DNA from 4 places in the Cohnella cellulosilytica genome. Region 2 is predicted to be linked to each of the others. Evidence: riboswitches for the same ligand, from Rfam matches in the RefSeq annotation. Region 2 holds a riboswitch; each other region holds the start of a gene.
What was found. A riboswitch is a leader RNA that binds a small molecule or an ion and turns the genes downstream of it on or off. The one in region 2 is predicted to bind cyclic di-AMP.
Positions count from the first base shown of each region.

Region 1: linked by a shared signal. The riboswitch ahead of ACFFT4_RS18700 (hypothetical protein) and the one ahead of ACFFT4_RS23275 (TrkH family potassium uptake protein) in region 2 are both predicted to bind cyclic di-AMP.
Region 3: linked by a shared signal. The riboswitch ahead of ACFFT4_RS08465 (KamA family radical SAM protein) and the one ahead of ACFFT4_RS23275 (TrkH family potassium uptake protein) in region 2 are both predicted to bind cyclic di-AMP.
Region 4: linked by a shared signal. The riboswitch ahead of ACFFT4_RS32020 (C40 family peptidase) and the one ahead of ACFFT4_RS23275 (TrkH family potassium uptake protein) in region 2 are both predicted to bind cyclic di-AMP.

Region 1 covers NZ_JBHMDN010000025.1:14,829-18,768, forward strand. The annotation lists gene ACFFT4_RS18695 (sensor histidine kinase) at 28-1,452, opposite strand; cyclic di-AMP (ydaO/yuaA leader) riboswitch at 1,717-1,875, shown strand; gene ACFFT4_RS18700 (hypothetical protein) at 1,986-2,402, shown strand; gene kdpA (potassium-transporting ATPase subunit KdpA) at 2,553-3,940, shown strand, end outside.
Region 2 covers NZ_JBHMDN010000034.1:5,351-9,290, forward strand. The annotation lists gene ACFFT4_RS23270 (hypothetical protein) at 1-1,165, opposite strand, end outside; cyclic di-AMP (ydaO/yuaA leader) riboswitch at 1,430-1,610, shown strand; gene ACFFT4_RS23275 (TrkH family potassium uptake protein) at 1,736-3,034, shown strand; gene ACFFT4_RS23280 (potassium channel family protein) at 3,047-3,715, shown strand; gene ACFFT4_RS23285 (polysaccharide deacetylase family protein) at 3,774-3,940, shown strand, end outside.
Region 3 covers NZ_JBHMDN010000012.1:15,637-19,576, forward strand. The annotation lists gene ACFFT4_RS08460 (outer membrane protein assembly factor BamB family protein) at 1-713, opposite strand, end outside; gene ACFFT4_RS08465 (KamA family radical SAM protein) at 998-2,182, opposite strand; cyclic di-AMP (ydaO/yuaA leader) riboswitch at 2,382-2,520, opposite strand; gene ACFFT4_RS08470 (AI-2E family transporter) at 2,629-3,840, shown strand.
Region 4 covers NZ_JBHMDN010000073.1:162,571-166,510, forward strand. The annotation lists gene ACFFT4_RS32015 (Rpn/YhgA-type helix-turn-helix domain-containing protein) at 1-766, shown strand, start outside; gene ACFFT4_RS32020 (C40 family peptidase) at 934-1,407, opposite strand; cyclic di-AMP (ydaO/yuaA leader) riboswitch at 1,412-1,551, opposite strand; gene ACFFT4_RS32025 (hypothetical protein) at 1,769-2,584, opposite strand; gene ACFFT4_RS32030 (M1 family metallopeptidase) at 2,598-3,940, opposite strand, start outside.

The sequences.
Region 1 (3,940 bases), on a different contig from region 2:
GTCTCCGACAAAAACGCGTTTGCCGTCCTAAGGACGCCGCAGGCGTTTTTGCTTGGGGCTGCCGTTCAGGGGCAGTCTGACGGTAATCGTCGTTCCTGCCGAAGCGTTGGCCCCGGCCGTAATCGTTCCCCCGTGAAGCTCCGCTATTCCTTTGCAGATCGCCAGTCCCAAGCCTGTGCCCGGAATGTGGCGGGTCGATCCGGCGCGATAAAACTTCTCGAATATTCGATCGTACTCCTCGTCCGTCAGGCGGATTCCGTTATCGGCGACGGCAATTTCCAGCCAATCGTTCTCCGTCTTGACCGACAGCGCGACGTCGCTGCCGTCCGGCGAATATTTGAACGCATTGCTCACGATATTCGCCAGCATCTGCTCCAGCAGAATCTCGTCGCCGACGATAAGGGGCGCCGGCTCGGAGATATGAACGCGGAGGCTGCGGCGCTGCTGGAATTCCTTTACGCGCGACAGCGCAATCCCCAGCAGATCCTCGATGTCGCACCAAGTTTTGTTCAGCCGCAGCATTCCGCTTTCCAGCCGGACCATGTGCAGCAGGTTGACGACCAGTCTGTTCATGCGCAGCGCTCCGTCGCGAATCGTATACAGCAGCTCCGTCCGATCCGCGGAGCTGAGCAGCTGCTCGCTCTCGATCAGACCGGTGGCCGCGCCGATAATGGCCGCCAAAGGAGTTCTCAGCTCATGGGACACGGAATCCAGCACGGCGGCGCGGAGCCGCTCCGATTCCGCGGTCAGATGGGCGATTTTCGCTTCTTCGGCCAGCTTTATACGGGCGACGGCGCCGGCGGCAAGCCCGCCTACGGCGTCCATCAATCGGCGCCGCTCTATCGTAAATTCCCCATCCTCGTCGCTGCGCCGTCTAAATTGGATGAGCCCGTAGCCGCGGTCTTCGCTCCGCAGGAGAACGTCATAACTCAGGGGACCGTCCGAGGCCGCCGCCTCGTCGTCCAGGCGAATCGAAGCTTCGATGCCCATGCTTGCGGAAATCTGTCTGGCAATCGTGGCGGACAAGTCGTCGATCGTCGACACGGCGCCCAATTGCTTGCTGAGCGCATAGAGTATCGCGGTGTGAGCCTCCCGCTGCTCGGCAAGATGGACCTGCTGCTTCAGCTTGACGGCCAGACCGGCCGTCAATCCGGCCACGAGCAGGAAGACGCCGAAAGAGATCAAGTATCGCAAGTCGGCCACGGAGAAGCTGAGGACGGGCGGGATAAAAAAAAGATCGAACGACAATACGCCCAACACCGCCGCATAATAAGCGGGCCTCAGTCCCCAGCGCACCGAACTGAGCAGCACCGGCAGCAAATACAGCAGCACGATATTGTCCAGATCGAAGACGAGCCCGAACCGATGCAGGAAATAAGTCATCGCCGCAATCAACGCGGCGATGAAGACATAGATCCGGACGGACGTCCATAACGATTGCGGACCGCACATTTTCTCCCCCTCCGTTCTCCTCTAGGTTACTGTAAAAAAGAGATCAAATAAACCGTTTGCAGGTGTAAAAATCGCATAAAAACGATTTACAGCGCATCGCGGCGAGAGTATGATTCAGAGCGAACGGAGGAACGGACGGCGTGACGACCGCTTGTGTGAGAGCAGGCGGGCGTCACGATCGGCCCCCTGCCGTCGATGAGCAGCAGGAGGAGGCGGGACGACTCTCACCGTCCGAAATCCGCAGCTGCAAGCCAAGTTTCATTTTTAGTACGTTCGCTGAATCCTATGCAGTTTTGGGAGCGGGGGAACCAACGGAGGCCGGAACGCAGGCCTCATGGGGTGAATCGCCGGATGTTCCGGCGTAGGGCGACTCTTACGCCCGAATCCGTCAGCTAACCTCGTAAGCGTCTGAAGAGAGGCAACGATTGTCACGGCCGGACACGGTTTGTTTTTCCGTGCTGAGGAGCTGACGAAAGGGACCTCTTTTTCGCAGCTCTTTTTTTGTTGCCCGCGAACAAGGTGGAGGAGAGGGTATGACATCCCGCGAGGATTGGATTGTAGTATACCCGGGAAATGACGCCGGGGAACAATTTATCGAGTCGTTGATTCGGGAACGCTTGCCCTTTGCGGCCGCAGCCGTCAACGAAGGGCAGAGGGCGAGACTGGCGAGATCGGGAGTGCCTTGTTTGAGCGAGGCGGTCGACGCGGCGCTCCCGCGCTCGCGCATACCGGAGCTGCCGATCGGCAGGGTTTATTTGTTCGAGGACGGCCTTCCTGCATGCTGCCGGCTCATCCGGCTGTTCCGTTCATGGACGGGAAGACCGATTTACGTCATTACGCAGGGGAGCAACTTCCGAGCGATTTACAGGGAGATCGGCGCCGATTACGTGATTCATACGAACGGCAGCGACGTTTCTTTTTTGATCCCGCATGAAAACCATATCGGATAACGGGGGGAACGGTATAAATGGACATCGGAATGGCGGCGCTGACGGCGGCGTTAACGATAGCAATGCTTGGACTTCTCTCGTGGGCGGGGCGCGTCGTCGGGGAAGAAAGCGCGAAAAAATGACGGAGCTAATAAAAAGGAGCTATTTACGATGAGCGAATGGGTATCCATTGTCACGACGCTGCTGCTCGCGGGATTGCTGGCCCGCCCGGCCGGCCTGTATCTGGTCAAGGCGTTCGGCGCGGAGCCGACCGGGCTGGACAGATGGTTCGGTCCGGCGGAGAAGCTGCTTTACCGCGTCGGGGGCGTCAGGCAGGAGTCACAGACCTGGAAAAAATACGCCGCTTCCGCGCTAATCGTCAACGGTGCGATGATCTTGCTGGTTTACGTTGTTTTCCGCACGCAGAGCGGCTTGCCATTGAATCCGGGCGGCATCGGCAGCATGGAGCCGACGCTGGCCTTCCATACGGCGGTCAGCTTTATGACCAACACGAATCTGCAGCATTACGGCGGCGAGAGCGGTCTGTCGTATTTGTCGCAGATGATCGGAATCGTATTTATGATGTTTACCGCGTCGGGGACCGGACTTGCCGTCGTCATGGCTTTTATGCGGGCGTTGTCCGGCAGGCCGATCGGCAGCTTCCATGTCGACTTGATCCGTTCCGTTACGAGGGTTCTGCTCCCGATCTCTATCGCGGCGGCCGTGATCTTCGTCGCGTTGGGGGTGCCGCAGACGTTGGAGCCGGCCGCGGCCGCGCAGACGCTGCAGGGAGGAGAGCAGGCGATCGCCCGCGGTCCGATGGCCTCCTTCTTGTCGATCAAGGAGCTGGGCAATAACGGCGGAGGCTTCATGGGCGTCAATTCCGCGCATCCGTTCGAAAACCCGGGCGCGATCAGCAATCTGCTGCAGATCGTCCTGATGCTGCTGCTCCCCACGTCGCTGCCGTTCGCTTACGGCCGGATGGTCGGCAATGCTAAGCAGGGCCGCGTATTATTCGCCTCGATGGCGATACTGTTCATCGCGATGCTGGGCATCTCGCTCGCCGCCGAGCACGCGGGCAATCCGGCGCTGAACGCACTCGGTCTTCAGCAGGGGCAGGGCAGCATGGAGGGCAAGGAAACGCGCTTCGGCATCGCGCAGTCCGCGCTGTATTCCGTCGTCACGACCGCATCGGAGACGGGCGCCGTCAACGCGATGCACGATTCGCTGACGCCGATCGGCGGGCTGGCGACGATCGCCAATATGATGCTCAATACGGTATTCGGCGGTGTCGGAGCGGGCTTCATGAACGTGCTGATGTACGCGATGATCGGCGTTTTCCTGTCGGGATTGATGGTCGGGCGAACGCCCGAGTTTCTCGGCAAGAAGCTGGAGGGCAAGGAGATGAAGCTGATCGCGCTGACGCTGCTCGTTCCGCCGTTTCTTATACTGGTCCCGACGGCCGTCGCCCTAATCGCTTATCCCGGCACGCTGTCCAATCCGGGCTTTCACGGATTGACCCAGGCGCTGTACGAATATACGTCGTCCGCCAGCAACAA
Region 2 (3,940 bases):
GCAGGATGACGGATTGCGCGCCCAGCAAAATAAAGGCCAGGAAGTAGCCCTCCTTCATGCTCTTGAGCACCGCTTCCCCGTAGCCCGATTCCCGCCATCTCGGCCACAGCGAACGACCCATCGACTTCCACAGGCCGTCGCCGCCGACCGCCGAGAAATAAGTGAGCAGCGCCATGGCCGCGTATGTCACGAGGCTGACCGCAAGATTAAGATTGTCTCCCGGGCTGATGCCCGATTCCCACGTTCCCGCCCGCAAGCCCGGAATCATATTAAACGTCAGGCCCGCGTACAGCGCGAAAAAGACGAGCGCCAGAAAGATGCCCCTGCGATACGAAGTATGTCCGCCATGCGTTCCCGTATAAATGATAGCCAGGATGAATAGCAGCACTTGGGGCAAAATGAAGCCGAAAACCGACAATTCCGTCGCCCACCGCTCCTGCCGCTCCATGTACGCGAGGAACGGCGCGGGCAAGTCGACGCGATAGGAGACCGCTCCGCCCTGCCAGCTCGGGTAAGCGGAATCCGTCAGCCGGAAATCCGCCGGGGCTGCGACTTCCAGCACAAGCTTGGCTTCTCCGATCGCCGGCTGCCGGGAGGCGTACGCGAAGCCGCCGCCGGCGGACGTCCCGCCGGTCCATTCCCAATCGTCCGGACGGATCCCGAATGCCGACGCGTACTGCAGCGCGTTGGCCGCCTGCTCCGCCGTCGGCTGTTCCGCCGCTTCGCCGGCCGAAGCGCCGGCTGCCGCGCCAAGATGACGCCAGGCGACGAGCTCGCCCGACTCCATATGGAGCGAGACGGCCAGCGCCCCGGGCACTCCGTTTACGTACAGCTCGACGACGTAGACGTCCGTCGGAGTCGCCGCCGCCCATTGCTTGTCGTAAGCGTCCGCCAGCGCGTGTTTCGAGAAATAGCCGTTCGTTTTGCCGTCGGTCATGTGCGTGACCGTCGTCTTGCTTACGTCGGAGGCCGCGACGTTGAATTTATCCGCCGCCCATTCGATCGCCCGCTGCTCCGCTTCGCCCCTCGTGAGCACGGGAGCGGAGTTCATGGAAAACAATTGCCCGGTAACGGGAAACACTTGAATCAATAAAAACAAGACCAGTCCGACGGAGGACGCCCACACCCAGCGTCTGTCCAGCGGCAGCGGTCGATTGTCGATCATTCGGCTTCTCTCCTCGCATGCAAATCAATACAAGATAACGGATACAACGGCTTTGTTCGCGGCGTTGCCGGGATTTTCATTAAGTATCTCGCATTTTCAACGAAAATGAAAGCAAATGGAACGATAAAGACTGTCCGAGGCCGTTCCGTGCGGATAACCGCTGCTTAAATCGCTCAAACGAGCCGGATTGCCCCCATTCTGGTGTTGTTCCTCCTATTCGTTCGGACTATAATTCGGATGGTACGTCAATTCCATTCATTTCATCGAACGAAACGGCCGAATTTCCGCATCCGGAAAACGGGGGAACCAAAGGATTGCGTGTACAAGACCTATTGTATTCGAAGATCCAGGGGTGAATTCCATTCCGCGCAAGTCGCGAAGGATAGGGCAGCCTGTTCGAGCCCGAACCCGACAGCTAACCTCGTAGGCTTTATACGAACAGGAATCGCGTGCGTCGAAAGCGCTGGGTTCCAGTGCTTTTTTATTTTGCCTGAAAAGAGTAAGCCAACTGCAGAGGTGGATATTTTGTTTAAAAAAGCGGTGCGCTGGTTGTATGCTTCCCCGCCAAGAATGCTGTTATTGGGGTTTTCGATCATCATATTGGCGGGGGCGTTCCTGCTCAAGCTGCCGGTTGCTTCCGCAAGCCGGGAACCGATCTCGTTCGTCGACGCCTTGTTCACCGCGACCTCCGCGGCTTGCGTCACCGGCCTGGTCGTGTTCGACACGGGCTCTCATTTCTCCACGTTCGGCCATTGGGTCATTCTGATGCTCGTGCAGATCGGCGGGATCGGCTTCATGACGATGGCGACGCTGTTCGCGTTGATTTTGCGCAGAAGGATTTCGCTCAGGGAAAGGCTGATTTTGCAGGAGTCGTTAAATCAGGGCAGCATCGAAGGGCTTGTCCGGCTCGTGCGCAAAGTGATTTTTTACGCGCTGATGATCGAGCTGGTCGGGACCGTCCTCTATACCGTGCGCTTCGCCTTCGATATGCCGTTCGGACAGGCCGTTTACCACGGCGTCTTTCATGCGATTTCCGTGTTTAACAACGCGGGCTTCGACTTGTCCGGCAATTCCGGCAGCTTTTCCCAATACGCTTCCGACCTGTACATCAACGCCGTCTCGATGGGGCTTATCGTACTCGGAGGTTTCGGGTTTATCGTACTGGCCGACCTGTTCGAAATTCGCAGGAAGAAGAAGTTCTCCCTGCACACGAAAGTCGTTCTGAGCGTGTCCGCCGTTCTGATTGCGGTCGGAGCCGTTATCATTCTCATCTTCGAATTTACGAATACCCGCTCGATCGGGGACGAAAGCTTCGGTCACAAAGCTTTGAGCGCGCTGTTCCATTCGGTGACGACCCGCTCCGCGGGGGTGACGACCGGCGATATCGCGGATTATCGCCAGGCGACCCAGTTTTTCATGATTATTCTGATGTTTATCGGCGCTTCGCCGGGCTCCACCGGGGGCGGCATCAAGACGACGACGTTTGCCGTGCTCGTCGGGGCCGTGCTCGCGATGATCCGCGGCAAGGAGGACGTCGTGCTGTTCCGCTTCCGTCTCGCCCAGGAGCGCGTTTATAAAGCCGTAACCGTCACGCTGTTCTGTATCGGCATCGTGTTGCTGGGAACGATGATTCTGGCGACGACCGAGGACGCGAGCTTCCTGAAAATTTTGTTCGAGGCCACTTCGGCCTTCGGCACCGTCGGATTGTCGATGGGGCTTACGGGGAGTTTAACGGTAGCCGGGAAGCTGACGATCATTTTCTTGATGTTCATGGGCCGGCTGGGTCCGCTTACGCTGACGTACGCTTTGGGACCCAAACCGGGCCGGGTGCTTTATCGGCATGCCGAAGGCAAAATTATTATCGGATAAGGGCGGAGAACCATGAAATTAAATCAATTCGTCATTATCGGCCTTGGCAGATTCGGCTCCAACCTGGGCCGGGAATTGATCAGACTGGGCTATGAAGTGCTCGGCGTGGATCGGGACGAGGAGAAGGTGCAGGAGCTTTCCGGCGTGCTGACGCATACGATCGTGGCGGACGCGACGGAGGAAGAGGTTTTGCGCTCCGTGGGAGCGCGGAATTTCGACTGCGGCGTCGTGGCGATCGGCGACGATATCCAGGCCAGCATTCTGGCCACGATTCTGCTTAAGGAGCTCGGCGTCAAGAAGGTCGTGGCGAAGGCGGTGTCCGACCTGCACGGACGAGTGCTGGAGAGGATGGGCGTCGACCGGATCATCTATCCCGAGCGGGATATGGGCATACGGGTCGCGCATCAGCTCGTCTCGCCCAACCTGCTCGATTACATCGAGCTGTCCCGGAAGTATACGATCGCGGAGCTTGCGGTTCCGCGGTGCTGGTCGGGCAAATCTCTTGGAGACGTCGATTTGCGCGGCAAATTCGGCTGCAGCATCGTGGCGATCAACAAGCCGCAAGGGATGATCATCGCTCCGGCGGCCCAAGACGTTTTGGCGCAGGAGGACGTGATGGTGCTGATCGGCACGAACGATCAAATCGAGCAGTGTCAGGAATCGTTTCAGTCCGGTGAATGAAATCCATCCGGTTCGTTCAGGCTAACGTTAGATGACGAGCGGGTGGGAGGAATGGGCGATGAAGAGGGTGCGCCTTGGAATAGCGGTGACGGCGCTGGCGAGCGTCGTCGCTTTTTTGGCTTTGGGGCTTGCGCCCTCGCCGACGAACGCCGATGCGGCGAAGCCGTCCGGCAGCCGTTGGACCGAATGGGAGCGCAAGTACGAAGGCGTCTTCGTGCTGTCCGC
Region 3 (3,940 bases), on a different contig from region 2:
ACGCGGTAGAACAATCCGTTCTCCCCGCCCACGGTAAGCGTATCGTCGAGCCGGTTGAACAGCGCGGAACCGTCGAACGCTCCCCACCCGCGATAGGCGAACGAGTCGATGCCGTTCACGCGCAGCAGTCTCTTCTGATCGATCAGGCTGTACAAATTAAAGCCGATCGTTCCGTTCTCGGGAATGCCCTCGCCGACGTAGAGCAGCGGATATCCCCGCGCGTCGACGGACACGCTGCCTTTAATCGGATTGCCGACCTTGATCGGGCTTCTCGTCTCTTCCCCCGTCTCCAGCTCCAGGAAATAGACGCAGCCGTCCAGCGAGGCGTAGATCACTTCCGTAAAATCCGGCTTGGCGCGAAACTTCTCCTTGACGTTCATCGCGCGCAGCACCTCCGGCGACCATCTGACGATGGCCGGCTGTCCCGTCCACCCGGCGCCTCCTCCCCATGAGCTGCTCTTCGTCTTTTTCTCCCAGACGATCTTCGGGCGATACGTCCGCAGCTCCGCGGTGCCGTAAGACGGGGCGCTTCGCTCCCCCCCGCCGCGAAAGCCCAGCACGCCCGCGATCTCTGTATACGCTTCGGGAAAAGCTTGAGAGCCCGCCGGCTTGCCGCTCCATTGCCCGGAGCGAAGGGCGCCCGCCTCCGCGCTGCTCTGCGCCGCAAGCCCGATCGCCAGCAGGAATACGACCGTTTTTCTCCCCCATGCCATCCCTATTCATTCCCCCATCCGTTGGAATGAATAGATTGTACCCGCACGCGGACGAAAAGCTTGTCAAACGCTCGTCGGGAAACCGCGGGACCTTTGTCGCATTCGGTTGCAACCGAGCGGAATACGCGAAAGGACCGACTCCGGCGCTTCCGGAGAGGTTAATCTCCGGCGGGCGCGGGTCGGTCCTTCAAGGGGTCGGGGCTGGGAATACGCGATTTTTTCGGCCGGGGCGTCCGCCGCAAAATAGACGCTTCGGCTTCGGCTTTGCCGGCCGCTCGGGAACGTCAGCTCGGCACTTCCGCCCTTCTCTCCCGCTTGCGCGGAACGTCCGGCAGCTCGTTCACGGACACGACGTCCTTCGTCCGCTTCGCCGGCTTCTTCCAGTAGCGCTCGCTTCCCGGAAGATCGTCGAACCAGGCCGCGTCGTCGGGACAGTCCAGCGTCATGAACTTGCCGTAATTTCCGTCGCGGGATTGATGGTACTTGAGATAGGCTTTGCCATCCTCGATTGCCAGGATTTCGATTTTGCCGGACGTATGGCTCATCGACAGGCGGACGCGCTTGCCGAGCCCGGACGTGCGCGCTTTCGCCTGCTCGACGATCTCGTACACTCTGGCCAGCGGCAGCACGAAGTCGCCGTTGCCTGCAACCGGGCGATTCACGAAGAAATAGTAGGGCGTTACGCCCGCCCAGCTCAGACGGTCGAGCAGCTCGCCAAGCACCTCCGGATCGTCGTTGATGCCCCGCAGCACCGGCGTCTGGTTGACGACGATCGCCCCGGCGTCGTGCAGCGCCTGGAATCCCCGCACCGCTTCCGGCGTAATTTCGCGCGGATGGTTGATATGCGCCATTACGTAGATTCGCTTGTTGGCGTCGGAAAATTCGCGGATCGTCTCCAGCAGCTCTTCGTCCTCGTAAATCCGCATCGGATTAAAGACGGGGATCTTCGAGCCGAGCCGAATAATCTTCACATGGTCGATCTCGCGCAATCTATGCAAAATCGCGCGCAGTTTAGGGGTCGCCAAAATAAGGCTGTCGCCGCCGGTCAGCAGCACGTTGCTGATCTCCGGATGATTGGCGATGTACTGCAGGCCCGGCTCGATGTCCGAGGTCGCTTCCTTGACGTCGTTGCGGAACAGCCGTTTGCGGAAGCAGTAGCGGCAGTAGGCCCCGCACACCTCCGAGACGATCAGCAGCGCGGTCGACGAATATTTGTGCTGGCAGCCTTTGACGACGTAGTTCGTATCCTCGTCGGAGGCGTCCCAGCGCCCGTATTCCGCCAGCTCTCCTTCGTTGGGAATGACCAGCTTGCGGATCGGATCGTGCGGATCGTTCCAATCGATCAGATTCAAATAATACTCATTTACCCGAAACACGAACTTATCGGTAATCCGCTTCAGCTTCTCACGTTGTTCCTCGGGGATGTGAGAGATTTTTCCGATATCGGTGATATACTTTGGTTGCGCCATTCGGCCTTCCTCCTCCGCGTATATTCAGTCGAATTCGAGAACGAATCCGTTCCAAGCCCCCCGCCGGCCCCCTTCCTTCCATAGATAAAAAATAGACCCCGCGCGCGGCAGACCATCCCTGCCGGCGAACTAGGGTCCATAAAGACGCAAAAAGACCCTCAACGGGTCAAAAGAATGAGCAGTTTATCTGCGCATAGACAATCCGACCCATCCAGTGCAAACGAGGTTAGCTGACGGGCTCGGGATAGATGGTTCCCTACGTTCGCATGAACGATTCGCCCCAATTGAATGGTTCCCCCGCTTTCCGGAAGTTTCCGGAAACTAAGCATAATCTAACTATAAATGAATTCCTCCCGCCCTGTCAACCGTCGGAAAAGCCCGGTTCGGACCGATTTGTCCGACGGGATTCGCGTCGGTTACAATGGAAGAAAGAAGGGGGAACACTCATGCAGAGCGCTCGCAAACTATCGGACGGTCTCAAAGGGCTGATCGACCGCAAATTCGTCCTGTTCCTGGTCGTCATTTTGCTGATCGGGCTCAACATTCTCGTATTGGACAAAATCTCGTACGTCTTCCATCCGTTTATCGTCGTCCTCGAAACCGTCTTTCTCCCGTTCATGCTGACCGGAGTCGTCTATTATCTGCTTAACCCGATCGTCGATTACTTGGAGCGGCTCAAGATCAAGCGCGTCTACTCCATCGTCGGCCTCTATCTGGTCATTCTCACGGTGCTTACGCTGATCGTTATGAAAGTCGTGCCGCTGCTCAGCCAGCAAATCTCCAGCCTGATCGTGCAATTCCCGACCTACAGTCAGGACGCGCAGCTGAAATTCGAAGAGCTGATCGGCAACGAATATTTCAACCAATTGCAGAACATGCTTGGCATCGACACGGCGAAGGTCGTCGACGACTTCTCGGAGCGGGCTTCGGCGATTCTGAGCAACGCCTGGTCGGGAATCGGCAGCCTGGTCGGCAAAATAACGGAGACGGTGCTCGCGATCATTACGGTGCCGTTCATTCTGTTCTATCTGCTCAAGGACCGGAAAAAGCTGGCCCCGTTCGTGCTCGGCTTCGTGCCATCGCGGCTGAGAAACCGTTCCTTCGGAGTCATGCTCGAGATGAACCACCAGGTCAGCTCGTACATTCGCGGGCAAATTATCGTGAGCGCCTGCATCGGTGTGCTTCTCTATATCGGCTACCTGATCATCGGACTGGACTACTCTCTCGTGCTCGCGGTCATCGCCGCCTGTACGAGCATCGTGCCGTATCTTGGGCCGGCGATCGCCATCACCCCCGCGCTGATCGTCGCCATGATGACCTCCCCGATCATGCTGCTCAAGATGATCGTCATCTGGACGATCGTTCAATTGGTCGAAGGCAAATTCATTTCGCCGCAAATTATGGGCAAGTCGATGCACGTTCATCCGATTACGATCATCTTCGTCATTATTACGGCCGGCAATCTGTTCGGCATGCTCGGCATCATTCTGGCCGTTCCGGGATACGCCATTCTGAAAGTCATCTGCACGCATCTGTTCCGCTGGTTCAAGCAGCGTACGAGGCTGTATGAGGAAGCTTCTCCCGCGCCCGCCGCATCGCCTCCGCAGGGGACGGCGGACCCGGCGGATTCGGTCGACTCGATAAATCCGGCGGAATAGCTGGGTTCGGAGGATGGGTTGATTCTGACGGAAGAGCCGGTTTCGGAGAAAGGGTTGGTTTCGGCGTCCGGGCGCCTGCCAAGTCTGCCCCGCAAGCAAC
Region 4 (3,940 bases), on a different contig from region 2:
TCATTATCATGTCGAGTTTCAGACGCTTAACGATCAGTCAATGGTGATACGCATGTTTCGCTACGGCTTCGAGAAGGCGCTGGAGCTGGCCGCGGGGAGCGAAGACAACGGCCTGCCGCTGCTCGCCTTTCCCAGGCAAATCGTCATTTTCCTGGAGGAAAACGAAGCGATCGGCGAAGAGCTCGCCTTCCGAATGCGGCTGCCGGATGGAACGGAGACGGTCTACACGGTACCGGTGCTGCGTTACTGGACGCTGTCGCCCCGGGACCTGCAGGAGCGGCGTCTGTTCGCTCTGCTGCCGCTGCAGGTGTTCGGCTCGCGCAAGAACATGCGGCTCATTGCCGCCAGCACGCGTCCGGACGACGAGAAGCGTCGGTTATTCGCGCGGGAGTTCGCGCGCTTGAAGACGAAGATTGAGGAGACTCTGGCCGTCATCCGGGACCTGCACCGGCAGCGATTGCTGCCGACCGGAGACATGGATCGGATCTTGCAGGTGCTGGGCAGCATTCTAAACTACCTATACCGACATTACGGCGAATATAAGCAAACGGAAGAGGAGGTAAGCCGCATGATCAAAACGTTTATCCCTGAAGCGCTGAAAAAAGGCAGGGAGGAAGGCAAGAAGGAAGGGGTAAAGGAGGGCGTAAAAAAAGGTCAGCTCAAGGTCGCACGCAATTTGCTGAAGCTGGGCGTCGACATGGACACGATCGTTGAAGCGACGGAGCTGACTCCCGAGGAAGTGACGAGTCTGGAAGCGAAAAAATGAAGTTTCGCGATCGTATAGCGATGGAAGGGCAAATTCATCATTTTTATACGAATGTACATCAAGGCGTTTAGGAACATTAATACAAATAGAACGAAGACCCGCTATAGGCGGGCCTTCGTTCTATTTGTTCCTGGGTGGATACAAGACTATTTCTTAGCGGCTTCCTCTTACTCGATGTCCGTTGCGATCTTCTCGTAGGTCTCGTCGCTGAGGAAACGGCGGGCTCCAAGATAGCGCTTGGCATAGTAGCTTTCGTCGAGCGAGGTGATCGTCACGCCCTTGGAAGCGGCGTGGGCGAACTTGTTCTTGCCGATGTAGATTCCGACATGAGAAACGCCGCTGCCGCTCGTATTGAAGAATACGAGATCTCCCGCGCGCAGCTCGTCGTCGGAAATCTTCTTGCTCTTCTCCCAGCCGTACAGATCGCGCGAAGTGCGGGGCAGGTCGATGCCGAGCTGATCGAATACGTACCCGGTAAAGCCGGAGCAGTCGAATCCTTTCGGTGTCGTTCCTCCGTACTTGTAATCCGTTCCGATCAGCGGCTCGATCGTCTTGTCGAGCTTGGAATCCGCGAACACGCTGCCGACCTGGAAAGCCAAGAGCAAAGCAAGGCCAAACAAGAAGACTGAAACTTTACGCAAAACCGGCGACTCCTTCCAATGCCTACGAGGTTAGCTTAAGGGTTCGGTAGAAGGTTCCCCTATGGCTCCTGTGAAGCAAGCCAACTCACCCGAAAAGATGGTTCCCCCGTTCCCCGTTTCCCGGGAACTCGGCATTTTATGATTTCTTTAGGTTTAAATATTCGGAGATTATGACGAATTTCCTGCATCTTCTATATTAGAATTCCTTAATCTAGGGACGCCCATTTGGTGCGAAAACTCCTCCTTTCGTCCCGGATTTATCCCGCCGATAATAACGCCAAACCCCGGTTGCGGCCTTTTAAAAGGCGCAACCGGGGAATGTCCCGGGAAGAATATTGTCGATTTGTCGGGACGGATAAGCCTACAATTTCGCGTCGCTCCATACTTGATGCTGGGATGCGGACGTCCACAGCTTCAGCAGGGAGCGCACGAAGTGAAAAGCTTGATGCAGCGCCACGGCAAGAAAACCCGACCAGAGCAAGGAGACTGCCCAGGCTGCGGCGGACACCGCCAGACCGATGCCGAGCAAGACGATCGTGATGCCGAGCAGGGGGAGCGCTTGGCGGAACGCCGCTCCCAGACTTTTGACGATGCCTTCCCGCGCGGCCGCTCCGAACTGCATGAACAGGCAGGCCAGATGAACGGCGAATCCGTACAGCAGCCATGAGCCTGCATAAGGAAGCAGGTCCAGCAGCCAATTCGCCAAGGAGGGCTCCGAGTAGAAGCGATCCGCGGCCAGCGGCAGCAGCCATACGGCGGGAAGCAGGATAAGCGCGTTCTCCATCCAATAGAGCAGGGCGACCGGTTTCCATGCCCGCCTCACCCCGGATAATACCCGCGTTCCTTCCTCCTCGGCGGAATGGCGGAAGGAGTAGAACAGGCCGGCGTGAATGAGGGGGGTCAGCACCATCCGCAGAAGGAGCAGCCCGCCGAGAAGCCAGAGCACATCGTCGATGAGGTCGGTCTTCATCAGGCGAAACTGGGCCTCGATCAGGAACAGGCGGGGGGCGTCGGAATTCGGATGTTCGTCCGGATAACGCGCGAGCACGGGCGTAACGACCGAATCGACGAACCGGTACAGGAAAAATCCCCACAGCAATCGGTACAGGAACAGGAGAACCAATACATATTTATGCCTCACGGTCATGTCCCATCCCATTTTTAATCGTTCGCGCATGTTCTTGCCTCCCTTACCAGGCCAAAGATCCGATCAATTCCTCGAGGAATCGCGCAATGCCGGTCGCATACCGGGTGCGCTGCTCGGGCGGGACCTCCGCTTTCAGATAATTGTTGTATCGGCGATTGTCGAGCACGATGCGGTTGCCGGGATCGATCGCCGCGTACAGCAGCGGGGAGTCCGATTCCAGCTTGAGCTGGACGCGGGGCTGGGCGCCGTCCCACTGTTTGCGCAGCGATTGGCCGTCCCGGAATTGCAGCCAGACCGATACGGGCTCGGGGCTGCCGCCGTTGCGTCCGAGCAGGACGACGGTTTCGTAGCCGCTATCCGTCTTCCGCGATTGAATCGACTCCACGGAGAAGTCCGCCATTTCGCCGCCCTGCACGTAGGCCCGGAAGAAGTCGGACCATTTTTCCTTGGTCACCGTCTCCACGACTTTCTGGAAGTCCGAGAAGGAAGGGTGCTTAAACTTATGCTTCTGAAAATAAGTCCGCATGATTTTGCTCATCGTTTTGTCCCCGACCTGCTGCTCGAGCGCGGAGAGCACAAGCTTGCCCCGCATATAGACGTTCTCGGCGTAACCGTCCGAGGAGCTGAATTTCCAGGAAGAGAGATTCAGCGGCTCGGGATGGGTCATGTAGCTCGCTTCGATCGGAAGATTGGGCAGAACTCCGTAGATGCTGGACATGAGCTTGTCTTCGGTATAGGACGTAAAGCCTTCGTCCAGCCAGGCCTCTTCGAATTCGTTGGAGGCGACGAGCCCGTACCAATACTGATGCGCGATCTCGTGCACGAGCGTCCGTTCCAGCTCGTAGCCGGGATTCTCGTCATGGGCGGCCGCCGCGGTGACGAGCGTCGGATATTCCATGCCGCCGGCGCCGTTGCCGCTTGCCGGGGGGACGACGACGGAGAGCGTGGAATAGGGATATTCTCCGTACCACTGCCCCAGCTTGGCGAGCGCCGACTTGGCGGCGTGCATGTAGCGGTCTTTCAAGTTTTGGTGGAGCGGGTCCAGGTACAGCTTGATCCGGACTCCGGGAATGCCGGGAGAAGAAAACGATTCTTCCACGTACACGAAGTCCGGGGAAGCGGACCAGGCGAAGTCGTGCACATCGTCGGCATAGAACTGGAAGCTCTTCCGTTCTCCCGACACGGCGGGGGTTTTCGTAAGGAAACCGGTCGCCGCCACCTTGTAATCTTTCGGAACCTCGATGCGCACGCTGTAGATGCCGAAGTCCGAGTAGAACTCGGAGTCTCCGTGATACTGGTGCAGGTTCCACCCTTCCGAAGAGCGGCCGCGCATGCCGACCGTCTCGTAGACGGGAATCTTGGGAAACCATTGTCCCGCCATGACGA